Regions from separate parts of the Photobacterium sp. GB-36 genome, predicted to be linked through region 2. Evidence: riboswitches for the same ligand, from Rfam matches in the RefSeq annotation. Region 2 holds a riboswitch; each other region holds the start of a gene.
The links. A riboswitch is a leader RNA that binds a small molecule or an ion and turns the genes downstream of it on or off. The one in region 2 is predicted to bind thiamine pyrophosphate.

Region 1 (2,273 bases), on a different contig from region 2:
AACCATTACTGAGTGAGGGCTTGCTGCCACTCTCGGATCCAGGCTTTGCGATGCGTTGCCACTTCGTCGGCACTAAATTCAAGTGCTTTGCTTGGTACGGTGAGTTCATCAAAACCTTTCGGTAGGCTTTGCTTTGTTACTGGATACATCCAGTTGTGAGTAGCGATTTGTGACTGAAAAGCATCACTTACAATAAATTGCATAAATTGATCGGCAAGCTTTGGATGTGGGCTATTTTTCATTTTTGCTGCCACTTCAACTTGCATGTAATGGCCTTCTTTGAAGTTAGCCGCTTTGTACTGGTGTTTGTCTTCAGCAATGATGTGATAGGCCGGTGATGTGGTGTAAGAAAGCACCATATCTGATTCGCCTTTTAAGAACATGTTATAGGCTTCAGACCAGCCCTTAGTGACGGTCACTGTGTGTTTCGCTAGTTGCTGCCACATTTCAGGGGCTTTATCACCGTAGACCGATTTGATCCATAACATAAGACCTTGGCCTGGGGTTGAAGTACGAGGATCTTGATAGATAACGCTGATATTTTGATCTTTGATCAGAGCATCTAAACTCGCTGGTGGGTTTTTCAGTTTATCGCTGTCATACACAAAGGCAAAATAGCCGTAATCATAAGGGATGAAAGTATCATCACTCCAACCTTTAGGAAGCGTGAGCTTACTGGTATCAACATCACTTTTTGCTAATAGGCCGGTATTTTTCGCTTCTGTCATTAGGTTGTTATCTAGCCCTAATAACACATCTGCTTTACTGTTTTTCCCTTCAAGACGAACGCGATTTAAAATCGATACGCCATCTTCTAAAGAAACAAAATTGACCGTACAACCATTACATTGTTTTTCAAACGCTTTCTTTACTACAGGACCAGGACCCCAGTCGGAAGCAAAGGAGCTGTAGGTATAAACATTAAGAGTATTGTCTGAGGCGAAAGCTGAGCTTGCAACTAATGACAGAGAGATTAGGGGAAGAAGAGTGTTTATTTTTTTCACTATGCGCTCCGAGATGTCCTGCATCCTTGGGACAAAAATTGAAAGAGAGAGCGGCACAGGTTTGAGTGCTGTTGCATCATGCAATGGTCAGCGAGCTCGAAAGCATGTTCGAGCATCTCAATTCCTACGCCAGCATTACCTGGTTCAGGTTCAATGGGTCCTGCTATAAAGCACGTATGCCTAACAATCTCAGCCAAATGGCTCCCCAATGAGAACAGACTATTGTACCTGCAACTGTATCGAAGTTATAGCTTCTGATTAAGTTGCCAATTATAGATGTAATGGATCTGAGTGAATTGTAGGTTAGGCGTAATACGATAATGATTAAGGTGTTGTTGTAACTCAATTAACGATCCAAAATCAGCTTGATACCAATCATAGATAGATGACAGTGTGATGCCATTTTTTGTTATTTTTATTGCTTTTTCACTATTAATAAAACGTGTTGCAGCTTGATCTAACTGGGAGTCTAATCGATCGCTATTAAACGCTTTAGGCAGTAAATCAGGGCAACCGAGGCTGGCACAGTTGACTGCGTAGTGGATCCTAGGATCTTGCCAGATAGGGCGTAAGATCCGATGTTCAATATCGTTTAAAGTTAGCTTTTTATTATTAATGGTAATAATGGTTTGATCCCATGGCCCAAAGCTAAATAAACCTCCAAGTTTAGTGATTGATTTTACAGGGTAATTATCAATAATTAATTGAACGGTTAGGGCGTTATATAAATTAACCCAATAGGCAAATTGAACATTACGATTATAACGGTGAGGATTTTGGGCACTGAGTCGCTTAATATAAGTTGCTAGCTTTTGTTTATCTGCACTTGATACTTGGTTATAACGAAATAAGGTTTGATCCGGTTGAATGACAAGATATTTATCGAGTAGTTGCTGCCAATCTTGATGACTGATCTTGTTTGTGTTTTTAGGATCATGAGGTTGCCAATATGACCAGAGTTCGGATTTTGGCGCAGCAAAGATCGGCAGAGTGAATAACAGCAGCCAAGTGGCAATAACAATACGCATATTTTTCCTATTAATATAATAAGTAACAATATTGATTAAGACCGTAATAAGTATTGGCTAATTTCATTATCTTTTTGATATTTTAAATAAAAACGCCCTGTTTATATTAAACAGGGCGTCCGATTTCAGATGATGTACGATTACGCTAAGAAGCGAGGAATACGGTTTTCAAAGTCTGTAATTTTATCTTCGTGTTGCAGTGTCAAACCGATATTGTCTAAGCCATTTAATAGGCAGTGAC
Region 2 (2,273 bases):
GATTTCCCCTTTTGGCGATGTTTGAACGAACTGACATTTAGCATTACCCTTGCCCAGCAGCACTGATACAACAGTCATGGCTGGGGTACCTGATGTCAGATTGATATACACCTGAGTCGCATCTGAGGAAACGTCACTCAATTGCTTTTGCATGACTTTCGTTATTGATAAATAATCAATCGGTGAAGTTAATCTGACACGTTTTATCTCTACTGATGTTTTAGAACGCCCAGCACATGCTAACTTTCTTTTTAACCAGTCCTTGTAGTCAAACCATTCGTCATCCCATGTACTCGCAAGAATAACGACGCTATCAAGCATCGGCCCTCTAAGAGCGAGGGTTGCAATGGAAGCTGGTTTATCTAGCTTCATTTGATCTAAATCTGTTCTACCAAGCCAGCTAAGCAGAGTTGCCATTTTAACGTCCGTGATTTTAGTTTTGTTTATTTTAATCAATCTGATGCGGTAAAGGTGTGAGGTAATCTACAGTGTCTTAACCGAGCAGTTGCATAATACATAATATGTCAATAAATCTAATATTGTTTTATTGCTCGGGTTCTTTGTCGGGCAATATTTATTTCACCTTGACCATTACATCTTTGGTTTTGTCTAACATGAATGCTGAGTAATCCCTTATTTTATAAGTACGTGACAACAAAACGTTTATCTATTAGGATTTGAGAGTTAGTCGGGGGGCATTACGCTGAGATCACAATTTAAGTGGGACCCGTTGAACCTGAACCAGTTAACACTGGCGGAGGGAACTAAATAAACAATATCCGTATTGTTTAGCCAAGTTATCACTGGATCTCATCACTTCACATCAATTGATCCTTTCAGACTTGGCACCGGTTCCTAACGCGTAATTAGGAATCTGTTATGTCATCACACACCAATAATACATCCCATGTTACAACGCCTATCGTTTTAACTATTGCTGGCTCTGACAGTAGTGGTGGCGCGGGTATTCAAGCCGATATCAAAGCTATTTCAGCAACTGGTGGCTATGCTTGTTCGGTGATCACTGCAATTACGGCGCAAAACACCCAAGGTGTTAGTGGTATTCTTCCTATTCCTCTTGTGATGATAGAACAACAGTTAGATGCTGTTTTTACCGATCTCAACATTCAGGCAGTTAAAATAGGCATGCTTGCCGATAGTGACATCATCACGCTAGTTGCGAACAAAATAAAAGAGTACAAGCCACGCTATCTTGTGATTGATCCCGTTATGGTTGCCACCAGTGGTGACTTATTATTACAACAGTCAGCCATTAGTACATTAAAACAAAAACTACTTCCATTAGCTGATCTCATCACGCCTAATTTACCTGAAGCCGCTGCGCTGACAAACAGCGAGATCCCACACAATCATACAGATATGTTGGGATTAGTCAGCAAACTGCGTGACATACAAACAAAAGCCATACTGCTTAAAGGTGGGCACCTAGAAAGTGATTCAGAAAGTAATGATTTATTAATATTAAGTGACGATATTATCGAGCTAAAAACAAAACGTATTGATACCCACAATACCCATGGTACTGGCTGTACCCTCTCTTCAGCTATTGCTTCTTACCTTGCTCAAGGTTATTCAATCGAACAAGCAACACAACGTGGCAAAGAATATATTACCTCTGCCATTTCAGCCGCTGATCAGCTCAATATCGGTAGTGGTCATGGTCCTGTTAATCATTTTTTTACACAGGATCAAAATAGCTAACAAGACATGAAACATCACGCAACATGATATAAAAAAGCGGTGATTTAACTCACCGCTTTGATTTATATAGTAAATATTATGTGATTACAGTTTTGTCCAAGCATCTTGCCAATAAGCACTGCTTGCTGGGGCATAAGAAGCACTTGAGCACCAACCTGAATTAGGCCACGGTTTACATTGGTATAACTGCTCATCGCTAGCACGAACAATATCCCCTTGTTGGTAAACTGTGCCCGCTTGATACGTTGGATATTCTCCCGGCGCAGGTGGCGTCACTTCTGGTTTGACTGAGGTACACCCTTCGGTTGCAATTTGTTTCCAAACACCCCACTCACCCGTTGTTCCCGGCTCTTCACCTTTTGTCCACCAACCTGCTAGCCATACCACACCGTTGTGGCTGACTTCATCTCCTGCCACATAAATACTTTGTGCACTCCATGTGTTTTCGCACACTGCGCTACCTTCAACCGTCACAACACGTTGCGCTTCTGTGGTTTGTTGTGCGCTGTCAGTAATACGGTACTTCAAGGTGTAGTTACCAGCTAGGCTCG
Region 3 (2,273 bases), on a different contig from region 2:
TGAAAAATTCACCTTGTTGCATCAAGACAACATTGTCCATTGAGAACGTGGAGAATGTTGTTAGTGCGCCTAGGAAGCCTAAGCCGATAATAGGTCGCCATGGTGCAGCTTCAATCATTCCTTGATTAAGTGCTGACATCAATAGCCCCATGATCAAGGAGCCCAGCACGTTTACGGTTAAAGTACCGTATGGGAAGCCACGGCCAAATAGCATTACGCATAGCTCAGAAATGAGGTATCTTGAGCAGGCGCCGAATGCACCACCAAGCGCGATGAATCCTAGTAATAAATATTGGCTCATTGGGATCTCGTTTATATTTTTAGGTAATGATAGAAAGCGCTCATGATAATCGCTAGCGAGAAGAGTGAGAACTCTCCAAAAATGCAATCATTGATTTAAGTTAATATTAAATAGTCAGCGTAATACTTAGTTGTATAGCTATATTTATAGCATCATAATCATAAATAATGAATTTACTATGAGCCTTAGCTCAAGGAGGCTAGGTATGTCGCTTTACCAAACAGTGTTATTAGCGGTTAATCCTGAAGATAAAAATGCGCATAAATTGATGGTGAAAGCTGGCGTTATCGCTGAGCAAAATCACGCTGATTTACATGTTGCTTATGTTGAGCCAGGGATCGGAAACGTAAGTTTTATTGATGTGGAAGTTGAGCTACAAGAAGAGCATGATGCGATTGCAAAAAAACGCATGAAAGAGTTATCTGATTTAATTACAGCTTCTTCTCATAAAGTTAAAGCGATACATACTGCAGATGGCGATGTTTCAAAGCATATAGAGGCTTTAGCAAAAGAACTGAATGCTAGCCTAGTGATCACAGGTTACCATAAATCGACTTTTCACTTGTTTGGTGATTTAAGTGATTCTTTGGCTAATCACCTAGGTTGTGATGTATTAATTTCACAGTAACAACGATTAAAATATGCAATGTAATAATAAGCCGTGTTGATGCACGGCTTTTTGTTGTTTGTCACTTTTTATTATTTTTCTCAGTATAAAGGTTGTTGCACTATAACGGCTTCTTTATACTCATTGCTACTTGTCGGAGTGCCATATGGCTGAGACCGCATTGCGGGATCCGTTGAACCTGATCAGGCTAATACCTGCGAAGGGAACGAGAGAATGTTTTCTGCTACATATCTTAAGGGATCACTGTATGCATCTGCATAGCTGTACTTAGGTACACACCTCTTGTTTACGCCCATCCGCCAAGCATTTTCCCCTACATTGAAAAATCAAGGAAACTGCTATGTCGAATCGCAAGCAAGCGAGACTGGAAGCGAAACAATTTATTGAATCATTAACAGCACAACCATACCCGAACTCACAGAAAGTGTATGTTCAAGGTAGCCGTCCTGATGTGCTTGTTCCTATGCGTGAAATCACTTTAGCTGATAGCTTGGTTGGTGGCGGTAAAGATAATCCTATCTTTGAGCCTAACGAGCCTATTCGAGTTTACGACACTTCTGGTTTTTACACTGATCCTGAAAAAAACATCGATATCTATAATGGCTTGCCGTTAGTGCGTGAGCAATGGATCGCAGAGCGTGACGATACTGAATTACTAGAAGGGTTAAGCTCTGAGTATGCCAATGAACGTTTAGATGATAAGACGCTTGATGATTTACGTTTTGCGGAACGTGCGCGTATTCGTTGTGCAAAAGCTGGGCGTTGTGTGACGCAATTACATTATGCGCGCCAAGGTATTATTACGCCTGAGATGGAATATATCGCGATCCGTGAAAATATGGGTCGTGCGAAATACCGTGATGAAGTATTAAACCAACAACATCCAGGTGTGAGCTTTGGTGCTAATTTACCAAAAGAAATTACGCCTGAGTTTGTGCGTAAAGAAGTGGCTGAAGGCCGAGCAATTATTCCTGCCAACATTAACCATCCTGAAACTGAGCCAATGATCATTGGCCGTAATTTCCTTGTTAAAGTGAATGCCAATATTGGTAACTCAGCGGTGAGTTCATCGATTGAAGAAGAAGTTGAAAAACTTGTCTGGTCGACCCGTTGGGGTGGCGATACGGTAATGGATTTATCAACTGGTCGAAATATTCACGAAACGCGTGAGTGGATCATTCGTAATAGCCCAGTCCCGATTGGTACTGTACCTATGTACCAAGCGCTTGAAAAAGTGAATGGTGTGGCTGAGAACCTTAACTGGGAAGTGTTTCGTGACACATTACTAGAGCAAGCTGAGCAAGGTGTGGATTACTTCACTATCCATGCTGGCGTACTTCTTCG

Region 1: another riboswitch for thiamine pyrophosphate. It lies ahead of thiB (thiamine ABC transporter substrate binding subunit); the one in region 2 lies ahead of thiD (bifunctional hydroxymethylpyrimidine kinase/phosphomethylpyrimidine kinase).
Region 3: another riboswitch for thiamine pyrophosphate. It lies ahead of thiC (phosphomethylpyrimidine synthase ThiC); the one in region 2 lies ahead of thiD (bifunctional hydroxymethylpyrimidine kinase/phosphomethylpyrimidine kinase).

The regions. Positions count from the first base shown of each region.
Region 1 covers NZ_PYNY01000012.1:80,971-83,243, reverse strand. The annotation lists gene thiB (thiamine ABC transporter substrate binding subunit) at 6-995, opposite strand; TPP riboswitch at 1,109-1,222, opposite strand; gene C9J46_RS12500 (DUF547 domain-containing protein) at 1,250-2,032, opposite strand; gene leuD (3-isopropylmalate dehydratase small subunit) at 2,173-2,273, opposite strand, start outside.
Region 2 covers NZ_PYNY01000001.1:119,678-121,950, forward strand. The annotation lists gene C9J46_RS00535 (sigma-54-dependent Fis family transcriptional regulator) at 1-417, opposite strand, end outside; TPP riboswitch at 680-780, shown strand; gene thiD (bifunctional hydroxymethylpyrimidine kinase/phosphomethylpyrimidine kinase) at 880-1,722, shown strand; gene C9J46_RS00545 (M66 family metalloprotease) at 1,807-2,273, opposite strand, start outside.
Region 3 covers NZ_PYNY01000017.1:92,574-94,846, reverse strand. The annotation lists gene crcB (fluoride efflux transporter CrcB) at 1-301, opposite strand, end outside; gene C9J46_RS14980 (universal stress protein) at 507-929, shown strand; TPP riboswitch at 1,054-1,151, shown strand; gene thiC (phosphomethylpyrimidine synthase ThiC) at 1,270-2,273, shown strand, end outside.